2 regions of the Ralstonia sp. RRA genome follow, and region 2 is predicted to be linked to the other one. Evidence: predicted binding sites of a transcription regulator. Region 2 holds the regulator's gene; the other holds the start of a gene.
The links. The regulator FNR, encoded in region 2, switches genes on or off when oxygen is low (the NO sensors DNR and NnrR bind a similar motif). The targets are predictions, from matches to a motif close to TTGATNNNNATCAA.

Region 1: V6657_RS27060 (oleate hydratase) is a predicted target of FNR. The motif match lies at 3,675-3,688, and genes of this name have one in related genera.

The regions. Positions count from the first base shown of each region.
Region 1 is NZ_CP146093.1:20,763-28,861, reverse strand. Features, by position in the region: gene ppk2 (polyphosphate kinase 2) at 1-800, shown strand, start outside; gene V6657_RS27070 (VTT domain-containing protein) at 877-1,482, shown strand; gene ftsH (ATP-dependent zinc metalloprotease FtsH) at 1,595-3,535, opposite strand; gene V6657_RS27060 (oleate hydratase) at 3,914-5,509, shown strand; gene V6657_RS27055 (heavy-metal-associated domain-containing protein) at 6,281-6,574, shown strand; gene V6657_RS27050 (DUF2933 domain-containing protein) at 6,648-6,962, shown strand; gene V6657_RS27045 (isoprenylcysteine carboxylmethyltransferase family protein) at 6,986-7,651, shown strand; gene V6657_RS27040 (MBL fold metallo-hydrolase) at 7,668-8,099, shown strand, end outside.
Region 2 is NZ_CP146091.1:1,982,495-1,990,593, forward strand. Features, by position in the region: gene V6657_RS09745 (pseudouridine synthase) at 1-247, opposite strand, end outside; gene scpB (SMC-Scp complex subunit ScpB) at 350-1,192, opposite strand; gene V6657_RS09755 (sulfite exporter TauE/SafE family protein) at 1,676-2,419, opposite strand; gene fnr (fumarate/nitrate reduction transcriptional regulator Fnr) at 2,598-3,326, shown strand; gene V6657_RS09765 (hypothetical protein) at 3,356-3,610, opposite strand; gene V6657_RS09770 (FixH family protein) at 3,607-3,834, opposite strand; gene ccoG (cytochrome c oxidase accessory protein CcoG) at 3,862-5,325, opposite strand; gene ccoP (cytochrome-c oxidase, cbb3-type subunit III) at 5,322-6,245, opposite strand; gene V6657_RS09785 (cytochrome oxidase) at 6,258-6,440, opposite strand; gene ccoO (cytochrome-c oxidase, cbb3-type subunit II) at 6,444-7,130, opposite strand; gene ccoN (cytochrome-c oxidase, cbb3-type subunit I) at 7,141-8,099, opposite strand, start outside.

The DNA of each region.
Region 1 (8,099 bases), on a different replicon from region 2:
TATCGTCCAGCCAGGCGCGAGTCGATGCTGCCAAAGGAGTCCAGGGTCGCGAGGACTACGAGGCGCAACTGCACCTGCTGCAAATTGAATTGGTCAAGCTTCAACGGCATTTCATCGGGTGTGGTGACCGCATCCTTGTCCTGCTGGAGGGGCGGGATGCGGCAGGCAAAGACGGCAGCATCAAACGCATTATCGAATTTCTCAGCCCCCGCGAGACGAGGGTGGTAGCGCTGGGTAAGCCGTCAGATCGCGAGCGCACCGGCTGGTATTTCCAGCGCTACGTGCCCCATCTTCCTCTCGCCGAAGAGTTTGTCCTCTTCAACCGCAGCTGGTACAACCGGGCAGGCGTTGAGAGCGTGATGGGCTTCTGCACTGCTGAGCAGTATGACGAGTTCATGTACTCCGTGCCCCACTTCGAGGAAATGCTCGTCAATTCCGGTATCAAGCTGCTTAAGTACTACCTCGACATCAGCAAAGCCGAGCAAGCTCGCCGACTTGCCGAGCGGCGCCGCGATCCGCTCAAGCAGTGGAAGACGAGCCCGGTCGACGCCGTGGCGTTGAAGCATTGGGATGCCTATACGACGGCACGCAACGCCATGCTGATGCATACGCACACGGCTGCCGCGCCATGGCACATCGTGCTCGCCGACGACAAGCGCACGGCCAGGCTCAACTTGATTCGTCACATCCTGTCGCGGCTGCACTACGCGGGCAAGAAGAACAAGCTGGTCGCTCCCGATCCTGAGGTCGTGTTCGAATTTTCGAAGGAGTGCCTCGATGCGAAACGTCTCGCATCCTGATGCTATCCAGCAGACGCAATCGATAAGGAGGAGACGCTTGAAGGTCGTCTGCGTGAGCGATGAAGGCAACTGAGCAATGCTACGCCTGAGCCTGCAGTCCGGTCTGCTCCGTGCCCTAACCCGGCGGGCCGACTCGCGCGCGTTCCCACTGGTGGTTGCCGGGGCAGCACTGGCGGCGGAACTGTCGATGTCGGTTCCATTTGCCAGCCTGCTGATGGCCGCAGTCCTGTTGGCGCCGCGCCGCTGGGTGTCCATCGCGACTTTGGCCAGCCTGGGGGCCGCTGTTGGCGCTCTCGTGCTGTACCTCGTCTTTCATCACCTGGGGTGGAACCGGTTGTTCGCTGCCTACCCGGACGTGGTGCGATCCACCGCGTGGCGTGATGCGACCCACTGGCTCGAACACTACGGCGTCGTATCGCTTTCGGTCATTGCCGCATTACCGGTGCCTCTCACCCCCGCTCTCATGTTTGCGGCGATCTCGCGACTTCCGGTCGCAGAGGTCATCGCCGCACTGTGGCTCGGCAAGTTGGCGAAATACCATGTTTACGCCTGGCTCGCCTCGCGATTTCCGGATCGGCTTGTGCGCCACGGCCGGCGCCATGTCGATACGTTGCGGGCAGTGCTCGGCAACGGCACGAAGGCTGACGGTGGCACAACCCCCACGCGGGGAGGGCGTCGGTAGCTCAATACACCATCGGGGCGCCTGTCTCACGTGGTGAACGCATTGATTGCCGGCAGCCGGCCGCGCTTTGGCGTGGTTGCGTTCTTGGCATGCCATGGCATCAATCTTCGCTCTATGTGCCTTGCGTTTTTTGGTCCGGTTTCCCCGTTGCAGTTGACTCCTCGATATTCGCGACGGGCTTGGGCGGAGGCATTGGCGTCACCTTCGCTGACAAAAACATGTCCAGGTCTTGGCGGTCAACCACTTCCTTCTCGAGAAGTAATTGGGCCAGAGCATCGAGCTTGGTCCGCTGTCCTTCCAGCGTCGCTTGTACGCGATGACTTGCTTCTGCCAATAGCTTACGGACTTCAGCATCAATCATCTGTGCGGTGCTCTCGCTGTATTCATTGCGTTCGCGCTGCATTAGCCCCGTCCCAGCAAAGAGCGGGTTCGGCATATTCTCGTACGTGGCCAGGCCCAGCTGGTCGCTCATGCCAAACTGGGTAATCATCTGCCGAGCCATGTCGGTTGCGCGCTGCAGGTCGTTCTGTGCGCCCGTGGATACGTCGCCGAAAATGAGCTGTTCCGCAATACGGCCACCGAGCAAGACATCGAGCCGGTCAAGCAGTTCGCTGCGCTTGAGCAGGTAGCGGTCCTCGGTTGGGGTCTGTTGCGTGTAACCCAACGCCGCAACGCCCCGCGGAATGATGGAAACTTTGGAGACACGGTCAGCCAGCGGCCGATGCTCCGCGACGATGGCATGTCCTGCCTCGTGGAATGCGATAGTTTCCTTCTCCTTCGGATTCATCACGCGGTTCTTTTTTTCCAGGCCGCCGACGATCCGGTCAAGCGCCTCGTCGAAATCTGCCATCTCGACCATTTGCTTGCTCTTGCGCGCGGCAAGGAGCGCGGCTTCGTTAACCAAGTTGGCAAGATCGGCACCTGCGAACCCCGGGGTCCGTCCGGCGAGTTTAGTCAGGTCGACCTCAGGAGCGAGGACAACGCCCTTGACGTGAACTTTGAGAATCTGCTCCCGTCCCTTGAGGTCAGGCCGGTCCAGTGCGACGTGGCGGTCAAAGCGACCGGGGCGAAGCAGGGCGGGGTCCAGTATCTCGGGTCGGTTTGTGGCGGCCATGATGATGACGCCTTTGTTGCTATCAAAACCGTCCATCTCGACCAGAAGCTGGTTCAGTGTTTGTTCGCGCTCCTCGTTGCCGCCGACCGCATTCAGTGCTCGCGTCTTTCCGAGTGCGTCAAGCTCATCAATGAAGATGATGCAGGGGGCTTTGGTTTCGGCTTGCTTAAAGAGATCGCGGACCCGTGCTGCACCCACACCAACGAACATCTCGACGAAGTCGGAGCCGCTCATGCTGAAGAATGGCACGCCGGCTTCGCCTGCCACGGCCTTTGCCAATAAGGTCTTGCCAGTGCCCGGGGCCCCAACCAGCAGCACGCCCTTGGGAATTTTTCCGCCCAGGCGCTGGTACCGCTGAGGATCTTTCAGGAAGCTAACAATCTCCGACAGCTCCTCCTTGGCTTCGTCGATTCCAGCCACGTCGGCAAAAGTCACGCCGGTCTCCTTTTGCATGTAGACCTTTGCCTTGCTCTTGCCAATTTCCATCATGCTGCCGGCGGCGCCGCCCACGCGCTTGATGAGAAAGCTCCAGATACCGAAAAAGATGACGGCCGGCACAACCCACGAGAGGATCGTGCTCAGCCATTTGTTGTCGGGCTGCCCGACGAAGCGCACCTTTGCCGCTTCGAGCTCCTGCACCAGCTCAGGATCGGCCACTCGAAGCGTGGAGAAGGCGTGGTCGCCCTTTGCCTCTCGGCGGATTTCCTCGATCTGCTGCTTGGCAAGGAGATTGTCGATACCTTCTGTCGAGAAGGTTCCGCTGATAGCCTGCTCACCAATAGCCACGTCCTTGAGCTTGCCAGCCTTCAGTAGGACCTTGAAATCGCTGTATGGGATCGTCTCGACATGCCCCGACACGAAGAGCGTCTGGATTGCAAGCATGGCCAGTATGGTCACGAGCACGTACCAGAGGGAGAACTGTTGCTGTCGCGGTTCCATGGGATTCTTCTCCAAGTCGACCTTATTGAAAGTGAGTCTGGTCTCCAATGCTGGGAAGGTTGGTGGGCGGCCTGGGTAGGCGCCGGACAACCGCGCATTGGTATGCGTTCCCAGTATTGACGCTTGGAAATCGCCGAGGTTGACCTTCATCAACCCGCGACATTGGGGCCGCGCGCGCGGGCGCAAGCGCCGTGGCTTCTCCATGGTTGTGCCCAGCCGATAGGGGATGTGTCGCGGAAAGCAAACATGACAAATCCATTACGGCGGCATGAGACTCAACAGCAACTTGCGCTGGCGCAAAGTATCGATCGCATACCCACCTAAAGTATTCCCAAGTCGCGTTGCTCATTGAGCATCCACACAGAATCAGAGGATTCCATGGCTGAGGTAACGAAGAACGAGCACCGTAGCGCATACCTGGTTGGCAGCGGCATTGCGTCATTGTCGGCTGCCGTGCTGCTGATTCGCGACGCAGGCTTCAAGGGGGAGAACATCCACATCTTGGAGGAACAGCAGGTGGCCGGTGGTGCGCTCGATGGCTCCGGTGATCCGCACAAAGGCTATGTAACTCGGGGCGGTCGCATGTTCACCGAAGAGACTTATGTCTGTCTGTGGAACGTGCTCGACAGCATTCCGTCGCTGGATGATCCGAAAATCAGTGTCAAGCAGCAGGCCTGGGCCTTCAACGCCGAATGGCGCTCGGATTCACACGCCCGGCTGATCGACGGGCAACGCCGTATCCTCGACGCTGCCGATCTGGGTTTCAACCTCCATGACCGGTTGGAGATCATGCGATTGCTGGCCACGCCAGAAGGGCTGCTGCATACGCTTCGCATTGAGGACTGTTTCTCGCCGCACTTCTTCGAGACCAACTTCTGGGCCATGTGGCGTACGACCTTCGCCTTCCAGAACTGGCACAGCGCGATCGAACTCAAACGCTATATGTTGCGCTTCTTGCAGGAGTTCCCGCGTATCCACACGTTGGCCGGCGTACGGCGCACGCCGCTGAACCAGTATGACGCGATCGTGCGGCCGATGGAGCAATGGCTGAAACAGCAGGGTGTGGTGTTCGAATATGGCACAAAGGTGGAGGATGTCGACTTTGTTGAAACCGGTGACGGCCGGCGAATTGGACTGCTGCGCGTGGTGCGCGGCGGACAGCCGATGGCCTATGACGTGCGGCAAGAGGATCTGGTGCTCATCACCATCGGCTCGATGACCGCCGACGCGTCTTATGGGGACGACCACCATGCACCGGAACTGGTGCGCGACAAACGCGATGGCGCCTGGACTCTGTGGGAGACCATGGCCCGTAAGGAACCTGGGCTCGGGCGGCCGAATGCGTTCTGTGGCAACGTCGACGAAAGCAAGTGGGAGTCGTTCACCTTGACGATGCGCAGCCCGGCGCTTGTGCACCGGATTGAGACCTTTACCGGCAATGCGCCAGGCACCGGCGGTCTGATGACGTTCAAGGATTCGAGTTGGCTGATGTCGATCGTCGTGCCTCACGCGCCGCACTTCGCCGGACAGCCGAAAGACATGTACACCCTGTGGGGCTACGGGCTCTTCGTGGACAACAAGGGCGATTACATCGACAAGACGATGGCCCAGGCAACCGGCCAGGAAATCCTCACCGAGCTGCTGCACCATTTGCATTGCGAGGACATTCTTGACGAGGTCTGTCGTACCACCACTGTGATCCCGGTGATGATGCCGTACATCACCAGCGAATTTGAGCGCCGCGAGCCTTCGGATCGGCCGCCAGTGATCCCGCACGGAGCGAAGAACTTCGCGCTGCTTGGGCAGTATGTTGAGATCCCTCAGGACGTAGTGTTCACCGTCGAATATTCGGTTCGCGGCGCGATGCACGCGGTTTATGGGCTGCTGGGCTTGAAGAACGAGATCCCGGCCATTTACCACGGGATTGCTGACCCAGGCGCTGCGTTTGCGGGCCTGAAGACGTTGTTGAGTTGAACCGTCGGACGGTTTACGGTTGATTTGTATCAACCGGAGGTTGGACATCCGCGCCTAGGCTGACTCTGTGTGACCGTTCCTCTCTTTGGGCAGAAATCATGTTCTTCCACTCCCGACATCTACGCCGCTGGGCAGCTCAAATGCTACTGGTGTGGCTGTTGGGTCTGGCCGTCGGCATCGCAAACGCGTGCGCTGTCGCGGATGCAGGTAAGGCCGCAGCGCCGGCATCTGGCCACGTGTCAGCCCACAGTCATGGACACCATGCGGATGCCGACGATGATGGCTGTGACGATAGCGGCAAGATTGCCTGCCACAGCTTCTGCGAAAAGTCCTCAACCAGCATTCCCCGTGTGCTGTCGGATCATGACAAGCCTCTCATTCCGGTGGCCGTGCCATTACCGATGAGCATGGCATCCACGCCGGAGGTGGACCGCTGCAGTGTGCACCGTCAGTCCAATCCCCGGCCAGCGGACAAGTTCGCGTCTATACCAATCGTCTTCCTCCGGTTGACGCTATAGCGCTCTGTCGCTGTTTGGCAGTGCGCGGCTTTGTCTTACGTATCGCCTTGACGCGCATCCAGTGCGGACACCGCCAAAGGTGCGTTGCAACACGCCGTTCCATCGTCAATGCACTGAACAAAAGCGGCCTTGGTCGGCATTCGCCCCGAGCGTCTCGATTGCGTTCTTTCTCTACTGCCGGAAAGTGTCTGGCGCTGTGTTGAACGCAGTCGCAGTGAGATTTTCAACGTCACCTCCTAAAAGGATTTCTTCCATGGACACTATCGAACTGAAGATCAAGGGCATGAGCTGCGGCTCCTGCGTCTCGTCGGTTACTCATGCACTGCAGCGAGTGCCTGGTGTGGATGCCGTCGACGTGGATCTGGCGCGCGGTATCGCGCGCGTCAGCGGTAACGCCCAGGCCGCGCCCGCAATGCTGGCCGCGCTGGCAGCAGCCGGTTACGAAGCCGAGTCGCTTAGCACTGGCGCCGGAGCGAAGACGGAGCATGCCCACCATGGTGACGTCCCAACCGGCACTGCTCACAAGAGCGGTGGATGCTGCCACTGATAGACCGCTAGGAGGGGCGGCCGGGCAGTGCACCGATCGGCGTCCCTAACCTTGACCTTGCGAAGGAGTTCTCATGTCGTCGCTTCGATCTCTCTCCAGGCACCGCCAGTCGGGCCGCATCGGTTCAGGGGCCATCTTCATTGCGTTTGCGTTGATTGCCCTGTTCTTCCTGTTCACCGAGCACCGGGCACATCTGTTCGGCTGGTTGCCGTTTCTTCTACTGCTGGCTTGTCCGCTGCTGCACCTCTTCCACGGGCACGGTGGCCATGGAGGGCACGCAGGTCACGAGGACCAGCCGCGCGGTTCCGATTCCGGAAGTAGCCGCCCATCGGGGTCGACGGCCAGCGAACAACCGCCCGTTCAGGGCGCTCAGCATCACCACCACTAAGTTCTTCTCAGAGGAGCGCCATCATGGACCAATCGACACCTCCCGCCTATGGCTTATGGTCGCTGGTAATCATCAATTCCCTCGTTTTCATCATCTTCGCGTTCAGCTTCGCCAAGCCACAAAGCCCGCGCGACTGGCGTTCGTTTGGCGCGTTCTCTGCGTTCCTGGTGGCGCTATTCACCGAGATGTACGGCTTCCCGCTGACGATCTACCTCCTGTCGGGTTGGCTGAGCGCGAAGTTCCCCGGCGTGAATTTCATGTCGCATGACGCTGGCCACCTGCTGGAGGTGATGTTCGGCTGGCGCGCCAATCCGCATTTCGGGCCGTTCCATCTGCTGAGCGCTATCTTCATCGGCGGTGGCTTTTGGCTATTGTCGGCCGCTTGGGCGGTGCTTTACCACAACCAGCGGAGCCATACGCTGGCGACCACCGGCGCCTACTCCCGTATCCGGCATCCGCAGTATGTGGGCTTCGTTTTGATCATGTTCGGTTTTCTACTGCAGTGGCCGACCATCCTGACACTGCTGATGTTCCCAGTGCTGGTGGTCATGTACGTGCGTTTGGCCATTACGGAAGAGAAGTGGGCGGAGCGCGAATTTGGGGAGGAGTGGGCGCACTATGCGTCGCACACCCCGCGGTTCATCCCGAATTTTGGCGACAAGCAAGCGGATCGCCACCACCACGCATGACAAAAAGGGGGAGGCGATGAAGCTCAGTTTTCACGGTGCGGCCGGCACAGTGACCGGCTCAAAGTATTTGGTGGAGCATCAGGGGCAGCGCCTGCTGGTTGATTGCGGGTTGTTCCAGGGCTACAAGCAGTTGCGATTGCTGAACTGGGAGCCGTTGCCGTTCAGCGCCGCCGACATCGATGCGGTGGTGCTGACACACTCCCATCTGGACCATGCCGGTGCGTTACCGTTGCTCGTGAAACAGGGCTTCCGGGGCCGGATTCTGGCGACGCCCTCGACAATCGAACTATGCGGTCTGCTGTTGCCCGACAGCGGGAGAATCCAGGAGGAGGACGCCGCCTATGCGAACCGGCATCACACCTCCAAGCACGCCACGGCTTTGCCGCTGTACACGGAGGACGACGCACGTCGCGCAATGGAACAGTTGCACCGATTGCCTTTCGACCAG
Region 2 (8,099 bases):
CAGGGGCTTCCTTCGGCTTGCGGGCGCGTGGAGCGCGACTCTTGCGCGGTTGGGTAGGTTGGCTGGCATCGGCAGCCACCTCGCCTGCAGGCGCATCGCCCTCGGGGCGGCCATCCTGCTGCTGGCGGCGCGAAGCAACCAAGTTGCGCAAGCCCCTGCGCAGCCCCTTGCGGCGCGGCGCGGACGACTCAGCGCCATCGCCTGCGCCCTCTTGACGGGGTGCCGAAGCGTCGGCATCAGCCGGCATACGTGTATCCATGGAATCTGGCAGGGTGCTCACAACGTCTTTCAATTCAAGTGGTTCAGGCCATGCGCCGCTTGGGGTACCGATTCGGCGGCCGGCATGGCATTACGAGTGTTCATTCGTGGAAGCCGCTGACGGCTCAGCCACGGTCTTGTTTGGATCTTCCGATTCCGCCTCAACGGTTTCGGTTTCAGCTTCGGGTGCGCTCGATCCGCTCGCCTCGATCTCGGCGGCAGCCTTGACTTCTGCGTGCACAACAGGCGCATCCGCTTTAACCGCTTCGGCTACCAGCGGTTCGGTTGCGTCGGCAGAAGGCGCCTGAGCGCCCTCGCCCGCCGGTGCATCGTTGACCAGCGCAGTCAATTCCTGCACCACGATCGCCCCGCCCTCGAACTCGATTGCGCCCTGGTCCAGCAGGCTTGCCTGCGCCTGGGCACGGGCATCTTCGAGCGGCGGCAGCTCATCCAGCGAGCGCAGCCCGAGGTCATCCAGAAACTGCTTGGTGGTGGCATACAGCGCCGGGCGGCCCGGCACATCGCGATGACCAATCACCTCGATCCAGCCCCGATCCTCAATCTGCTTGATGACCTGCGTGTTGACCGTGACGCCGCGAATATCTTCAATATCGCCGCGCGTGACCGGCTGGCGATACGAGATGATCGCCAGCGTTTCCATCACCGCGCGCGAGTACTTGGGCGGTTTTTCCGGGTGCAGGCGATCCAGATACACGCGCATCTCAGGGCGGCTCTGCAGGCGCCAGCCCGAAGCCAGCGCTACCAGTTCGACACCGCGGTTGAGCCAGTCCTGGCGCAGCTCTTCAAGCAGCACGCGGATGGTGTCCGCAGAAACATCTTCGTCGAACAGCTTGCGTAAGTCATTGACTCGCAAAGGGTCCTGCGCGCAGATCAGCGCGGTCTCGAGGACGATTTTCGCCTCTTGGGTATTCATTCGGTTGAGCGGCTCGTCATTGCTCGCGTCCGGCAGCTGGCCGTCACGCTTGAGGTTTGTCGTCCCGCCGCGACGCACGCGGCATGTCTGAATGCTGTTGCCCGCCCGGGCCCGGCGCGCGATAACCGCATGGACTTGCGGCCTTGCACCGAAACGCAGTGGCTGTGCCCGCAAAAAGGGCCGGAGGAGCGAGTTGATCCGGTGCCGGTCAGGCACCACAAGGGCAATTTCTTCCGCCGCCATGGGGACGGATACTGCACCGGACGGCTGCCAACGAAGACTGGCACCCTGCCCGAATCGACTGTCCAGGGCGGCATTTCTGCGGCTTTTGCGCTGGATGGCGTCGCTTGGGATTGTTGATCTGCGCGGTGGGCGAGTCGAATTGTGTTTGATTGTAGGGCAATTTCCTGCGGTGCCGCAACCGGGAAGATGCCTTAGTGCGCCGCCCCAGGCCAGATGGCGATCTGCGGGCGATTCAAACGGCTACAGCACCAGGCAGAAACCGTGTGCGTTGAGCATCTCCGGCAGCCACGCAGCGCAGACCAGCCCCCACACGCCAAAGGCGGCAATGGCGGCACCCGCCGCGCCACGCGCCCACTTTTGGCGAGACAGCCCCCGCATCCAGCCTGCCAATCCGGACATCATCAGCAGATTTGGCAAGGTACCCAGACCAAACGCCAGCATCACAACCGCCCCCGATGCCGCGTTGCCCGCCAACAACGCAACGGCCAGCGCCCCGTAAATCATGCCGCACGGTACCAGCCCCCATGCCAAACCCGTGACATAGCGCCGCACCAATGGTGGGCTGTGGCGCAGATTTTCACCCAGTCGCGCCCCCATTTTCGACAGGACGCCGGCAAAGTAACCCAGCACGCGTTCCAGCCAAGGATTGCGCCATGCATCACCCGTGGTCCGCACAACCAGCAGCAGGCCATAGGCGAGCAGCAAAGCGCTGGCGAATGCAAACAATCCGCGTTGAATCGGCAGCCACTGCTGGCGCCAAACCGTGGCACCGAGCGCACCCATGATGGCCCCCAACACCGCGTACATACTGATGCGCCCGGCATGCATGACCGTCTGCTCGAATGCCAGCCTGCGACGCGAAACGATGCGCACCGGCACCTGCCCGCGTTCAGCCGCCAACGCGATGCCGCTGCACATTGCCAAGCAATGCACACCGCCGAGCAATGCGATCAAAAAAACGCTTACGAGCGCGGCAACATTCATCTTTTTGACGCTCTTTTGATATGGACCAAAGTTAGTGTTTTGCTGACGGGAATTCCGTGCATTTCGCGCAATTCACGTTATCGGAACAATCCGATATCAGCATGGCGGCCGCTATAATAGGCCGCGGTTGCATCACAAGAATTTCTCATTTCACTTACTCGAAATTCACTCGCCCCCTGTGCTCACACGAATCGCACTCACCGACCAAGCTTCCCGTTGTTCCACTTGCGTACTCGGCCAGATCTGTCTGCCGGTGGGCATGAATTCGGAAGACGTGCGCAAGATGGATGAGTTGGTTGCCGAGCGCATCCGCATCAAGAAAGGCCAGACGCTCTACGCCCTCGGTGAGCCGCTCGAAGCCGTGTACGGCATCCGCTTCGGCACGCTCAAGACACATCTCACGCTGGAAGACGGGCGCCACCAGATCACCGGCTTCCATTTGCCCGGCGAGATCGTCGGGCTCGACGGCATTGGCGACATGTGCCACGTGTCGGATGCCACCGCGCTGGAAGACACCGAAGTCTGCGTGGTGCGTTACGACCAACTGCAACAGCTCTCGCGCCGGCTGCCCTCTCTGCAGCACCAGTTCTTGCGCATCATGAGCAAGGAGATCTCGCAGGATCACCACATGCTGCTGACGCTCGGCTCGATGCGCGCTGAAGAACGCCTTGCCGCTTTCCTGCTCAACCTGTCCAAACGCTCAGCTCAGCGCGGGTATTCGTCGACCGAGTTCGTGCTGCGCATGAGCCGTGAAGAACTGGGCAGCTATCTGGGCCTGAAGCTCGAAACCGTGAGCCGCCTGTTCTCGCGTTTTGCTGAGGCCGGCCTGATCCAGATCCGCCAGCGCCACGTCAAGCTCATCGACATGGCAGGCCTGCGCCAGGTGATGAGCGGCCAGGCCAGCTAAACCCGCCCACCTTCCAAGACGACATCCGCTCACACGAGCGGATGCTCGTGCGCCTCCAGCTTGCCGATGCCCGGCGACACGTACAGCGTGAGTGCGCTCGACAGTCCGCACAGCAACCAGAACACAAAGAACGACACCGTGTAGACCGCCTCGGCCGACACGGCAATCTGTTCTCCGAAGAAGCGCAGATCCGCCGGGTCCACCACCGCAAACACGACCAGCTCGGCCAGCGCCGCGCATAGAAACGCAGGCCAGAGAATCCACATCAGCAGGCGGCGTTTCATTGGACCTCCCCGTGGGCGGCATGGGCCGGCACGGAGACGGGCTTCTCGACGACCAAGCCGCGCCGCACGACGTTGTCATGAATGACGGGATCCGGATGCGACACGGCTAACCAGATGGTGACACCGCATCCGATCATGGCGACGAAGGGGCCGGCCATCAGCAGCCACGGCCAGGGCTCGCGCCACCATGGCCGGGCCGGAGCGGAAGATTGCATTGCCTGCATCTGTGTCTCCTGTTCTAAAAAACCGCATCAGCGCGGCACGATGAAACTCGACGGCTCGCGCAGCACGAGGCTTTCGCTACCGCTGTCTGCCTGGATTACAAAACGGATCTTGTGCGATCCGGCTCCCACGTCGTCTGCGGGACGGCGCACGCGGATCGGCAACAGGCGGTTGGCTGCCGGTGCCAACTCAAGCGTGGTCGATTCACCGCGTCCGCCCTGCACTTCCAGCTGCGGCAGTCCTTCCGCCGTGATGGTCACGCGCACAGGTTGCTCGGAGGCATTCATCAACTGCAGGCGATAGACGTTCTCGATCTTGCCGCCGTCCACCTCGCGCGCCAGCGCACCACGATCGCGAATCACGTCCACCTTGAGCGGCTGGCGCATCGTCAACGCAACGATGAAGCCCGTGATGAGCACCAGCATGATGCTGGCATAGATCAGCACGCGCGGACGCAGCAGATGGCGCCGCGCCTCTTTCGGGGTGAGCCGGTCGTGCATCGCGCGCTCGGAGGTGTAACGGATCAGGCCGCGCGGGTAGCGCATCTTGTCCATCACCTGATCGCAGGCGTCAATGCAGGCGCCGCAGCCGATGCACTCGTACTGCAAGCCCTGACGGATGTCGATGCCGGTCGGGCACACCTGCACGCAGATGCTGCAATCCACGCACGAACCGAGCCCCTGCGCCGCGAAGTCTGCACTGCGCGAGCGGCTGCCGCGCGGCTCGCCGCGCTGCGTGTCGTAGGTGACGACGTAGGTGTCTGGGTCGACCATCACGCTCTGGAAGCGAGCGTACGGGCACATGTAGAGGCACACCTGCTCACGCAGGAAGCCGGCGTTGCCCCAGGTGGCGAACGCGTAGAACAGCATCCAGAAGGTCTGCCACGGCCCGAGCGACAGCGTCCATGTCTCCATGCCGAGTTCACGGATCGGCGTGAAGAAGCCGACGAAGGTGAAGCCCGTCCACAACGCGATCATCACCCAGGCCGAATGCTTGGCCGCCTTGAGGCGCAGCTTGCGCAGGCTCCAGCGCTCACCGTCAAGGCGGATGCGAGCAAAGCGGTCGCCTTCGATATGCCGCTCGATCCACATGAAGATTTCGGTGTAGACCGTCTGCGGGCAGGCGTATCCGCAGAAGAGCCGCCCCGCCACTGCCGTGAACAGGAACAGCCCCAGCGCCGACAGCACCAGCAGCACCGTCAGGTAGATCACGTCCTGCGGCCACAACACCAGTCCGAACAGGTAGAACTTGCGTGCCCCCAGGTCGAACAACACCGCCTGGCGCCCATTCCATTCAAACCACGGCAAACCGTAGAAGATGGCTTGCGTGGCCAGCACCATCCACACGCGCCAGCTTGCGAACGCCCCCGTCACGGAGCGCGGATAGATCTTGCGCCGGACTTCGTAGAGCGCCTGCTCGGTGGGCGTGTCGTCCGAGCCTGCCGTTGCAACGGCAGGTGTCATGGGGCGCCAGCCGGGTTCGTGCTCGCTCATTGCTGGGCGCTCGTGTTGTTGTTCGAGAGCCCCCACACGTAGGCCGCAAGCATGCGGATCTTCTCCGGCGACAGCAGGTTCTCGTGCGCCGGCATCGTGTTATCGCGGCCCTTGAGGATGGTCTCGACGATGGTTGCCTCGGAGCTGCCGTACAGCCACACGCGGTCGGTCAGGTTGGGGGCGCCAAGCGCCTGGTTGCCCTTGCCGGTCGCCATATGGCATGCCGCGCAGACCGACTTGAAGGTCGGCTCGCCACGTGCGGCTTTGATCGGGTCATAGGCCAGGCCCGACAGGGAACGCACGTAGTTGGCCACGTTGGCGGCTTGGTTGGCATCCACCACTGCAGCCAGCGACGGCATGACGCCGTGGCGGCCCTTGGTGATGGTGGTGAGGATCGTCTCCGGATCACCGCCATACAGCCAGTCGCTGTCGGTCAGGTTCGGGAAGCCCTTGGAGCCGCCCGCATCCGAGCCGTGACATTGCGCGCAGTTGTTCAGGAACAGGCGCTGGCCGATCTCGTGTGCCTGGGGGTCGGCGGCGATCTGCTTGATGTCCATACCGGCGTAGCGCTCATAGAGCGGGCGCACCTTGGCATCAGCTGCAGCGCGCTGCGAAGCCAGCTCGCCGCGCGTGGAGAAACCCAGCACACCACCATACGCACCCAGCCCGGGATACAGGACCAGGTATGACAAGGCGAAGATGCACGACAGCAGGAACATCCACATCCACCAGCGCGGCAACGGATTGTTCAGCTCGCGCAGATCACCGTCCCACACGTGGCCAGTGTCGTCGCCGGCTTGCTGTCCGGGCGCGATCGTGATCTTGCGTTGCGAGAACAGCAGCCAAATGCACCAGGCGATACCCACCAGGGCAATCGCCGAGATGTAGTACCCCCAGAACTCAGAAATGAAGTCGCTCATGATCTTGTGTCCTTATTGATGTGGGCGCGACGCGTCTGCGCGTGCACCGGCGACCTCGGCTTCATCGGGCAACAGGAACGGCAGCATGGCCGATTCCGCATTGGCGGCAGCACGATGCGTCGAGAACGCCCACCAGCTGATCCCCACGAACAGCACCAGGAAGACGGCGGTGGCAATTGCACTCAGCATGGCCATGACTCACTCCTTTGCGGCAACGGTGGCAGCCGACTCATCAGCAGGGGTGCCGGCCATCTCGCGCACGTTGCGCAGCTCTACGCCCAGGCCTTGCAGAAAGGCCACCACGGCGTCTTCCTCGGTCTTGCCGGCAAGCTGCTCGCGTGCACCGGCAATTTGTGCGTCCGTATAGGGCACGCCGAGCTGGCGCAGCACGTGCATCTTCTTCTCGATGTCGCTGCTGTCGAGCGGCGTCTTCGCGAGCCATGCATAGGCCGGCATGTTCGATTCCGGCACCACCTCACGCGGATCACGCAGGTGGATGCGGTGCCAGTCGTCCGAATAGCGCTGACCCACACGCGCCAGGTCCGGCCCCGTACGCTTGGAACCCCACAGGAACGGGTGATCGAATACCGATTCGCCAGCCAGCGAGTAGTGGCCATAGCGCTCGGTCTCAGCGCGCAGCGTACGCACTTGCTGCGAGTGGCAGCCGACGCAGCCTTCGCGGATGTAGATGTCGCGCCCGGCCAGCCGCAGCGGCGAATAGGGTGCGATGCCCTTGACCGGCTCGGTGGTGGAGTGCTGGAAGAACAGCGGCAGAATCTGTACCAACCCGGCGATGCTGACGACGACCAATGTCACCACAATCAGCAAGCCGATGTTCTTTTCCAGCGTCTCGTGCGAGAAGAAGCTCTTTTGTTGGTTGCTCATGTTCGTCTCCTCACTGTGCCGCGACCAGCGGGGCCTGGGCCGGTTGAGGGATCGGCGCATCCACCGCCTTGCTGCCCTGAATGGTCTTGAACACGTTGAATGCCATCAGCAGCATCCCGCTCAGGAAGCACAGGCCACCCAGCAAACGGATGATGTAGAACGGGTACGTCGCCTTCACCGCTTCGACAAAGCTGTAGGTGAGCGTGCCGTCAGCCTCGGTGGCACGCCACATCAGGCCCTGCATCACGCCGGCCACCCACATGGCGGCGATATAGAGCACCACGCCAACGGTGGCGATCCAGAAGTGCACCTCGATCAGGCGCGTGCTGTACATCTTCTGCTGCCCGAACAGGCGCGGGATCATGTAGTACATCGAGCCGATGGTGATCATCGCCACCCAGCCCAGCGCGCCGGAGTGCACGTGGCCGATGGTCCAGTCGGTGTAGTGCGACAGCGCGTTGACGGTCTTGATGGACATCATCGAGCCTTCGAACGTCGCCATGCCGTAGAACGACAGCGCCACCACCAGGAACTTCAGGATCGGATCGGTGCGCAGTTTGTGCCAGGCACCCGACAGGGTCATGATCCCGTTGATCATGCCGCCCCACGACGGCGCCAGCAGGATCAGCGAGAACACCATGCCCAGCGACTGTGCCCAGTCCGGCAGCGCGGTGTACTGCAGGTGGTGCGGGCCCGCCCACATGTAGGTGAAGTTCAGCGCCCAGAAGTGGACGATCGACAGGCGGTACGAATAGATCGGACGCTCCGCTTGCTTGGGCACGAAGTAGTACATCATCCCCAGGAAGCTGGTGGTCAGGAAGAAGCCCACCGCGTTATGGCCGTACCACCACTGCACCATCGCATCCTGCACGCCGGCGTAAGCCGAATACGACTTCCACATCGTCACCGGCAGCTCCGCGTTGTTGACGATGTGCAGCAGCGCAATGGTGATGATGTACGCGCCAAAGA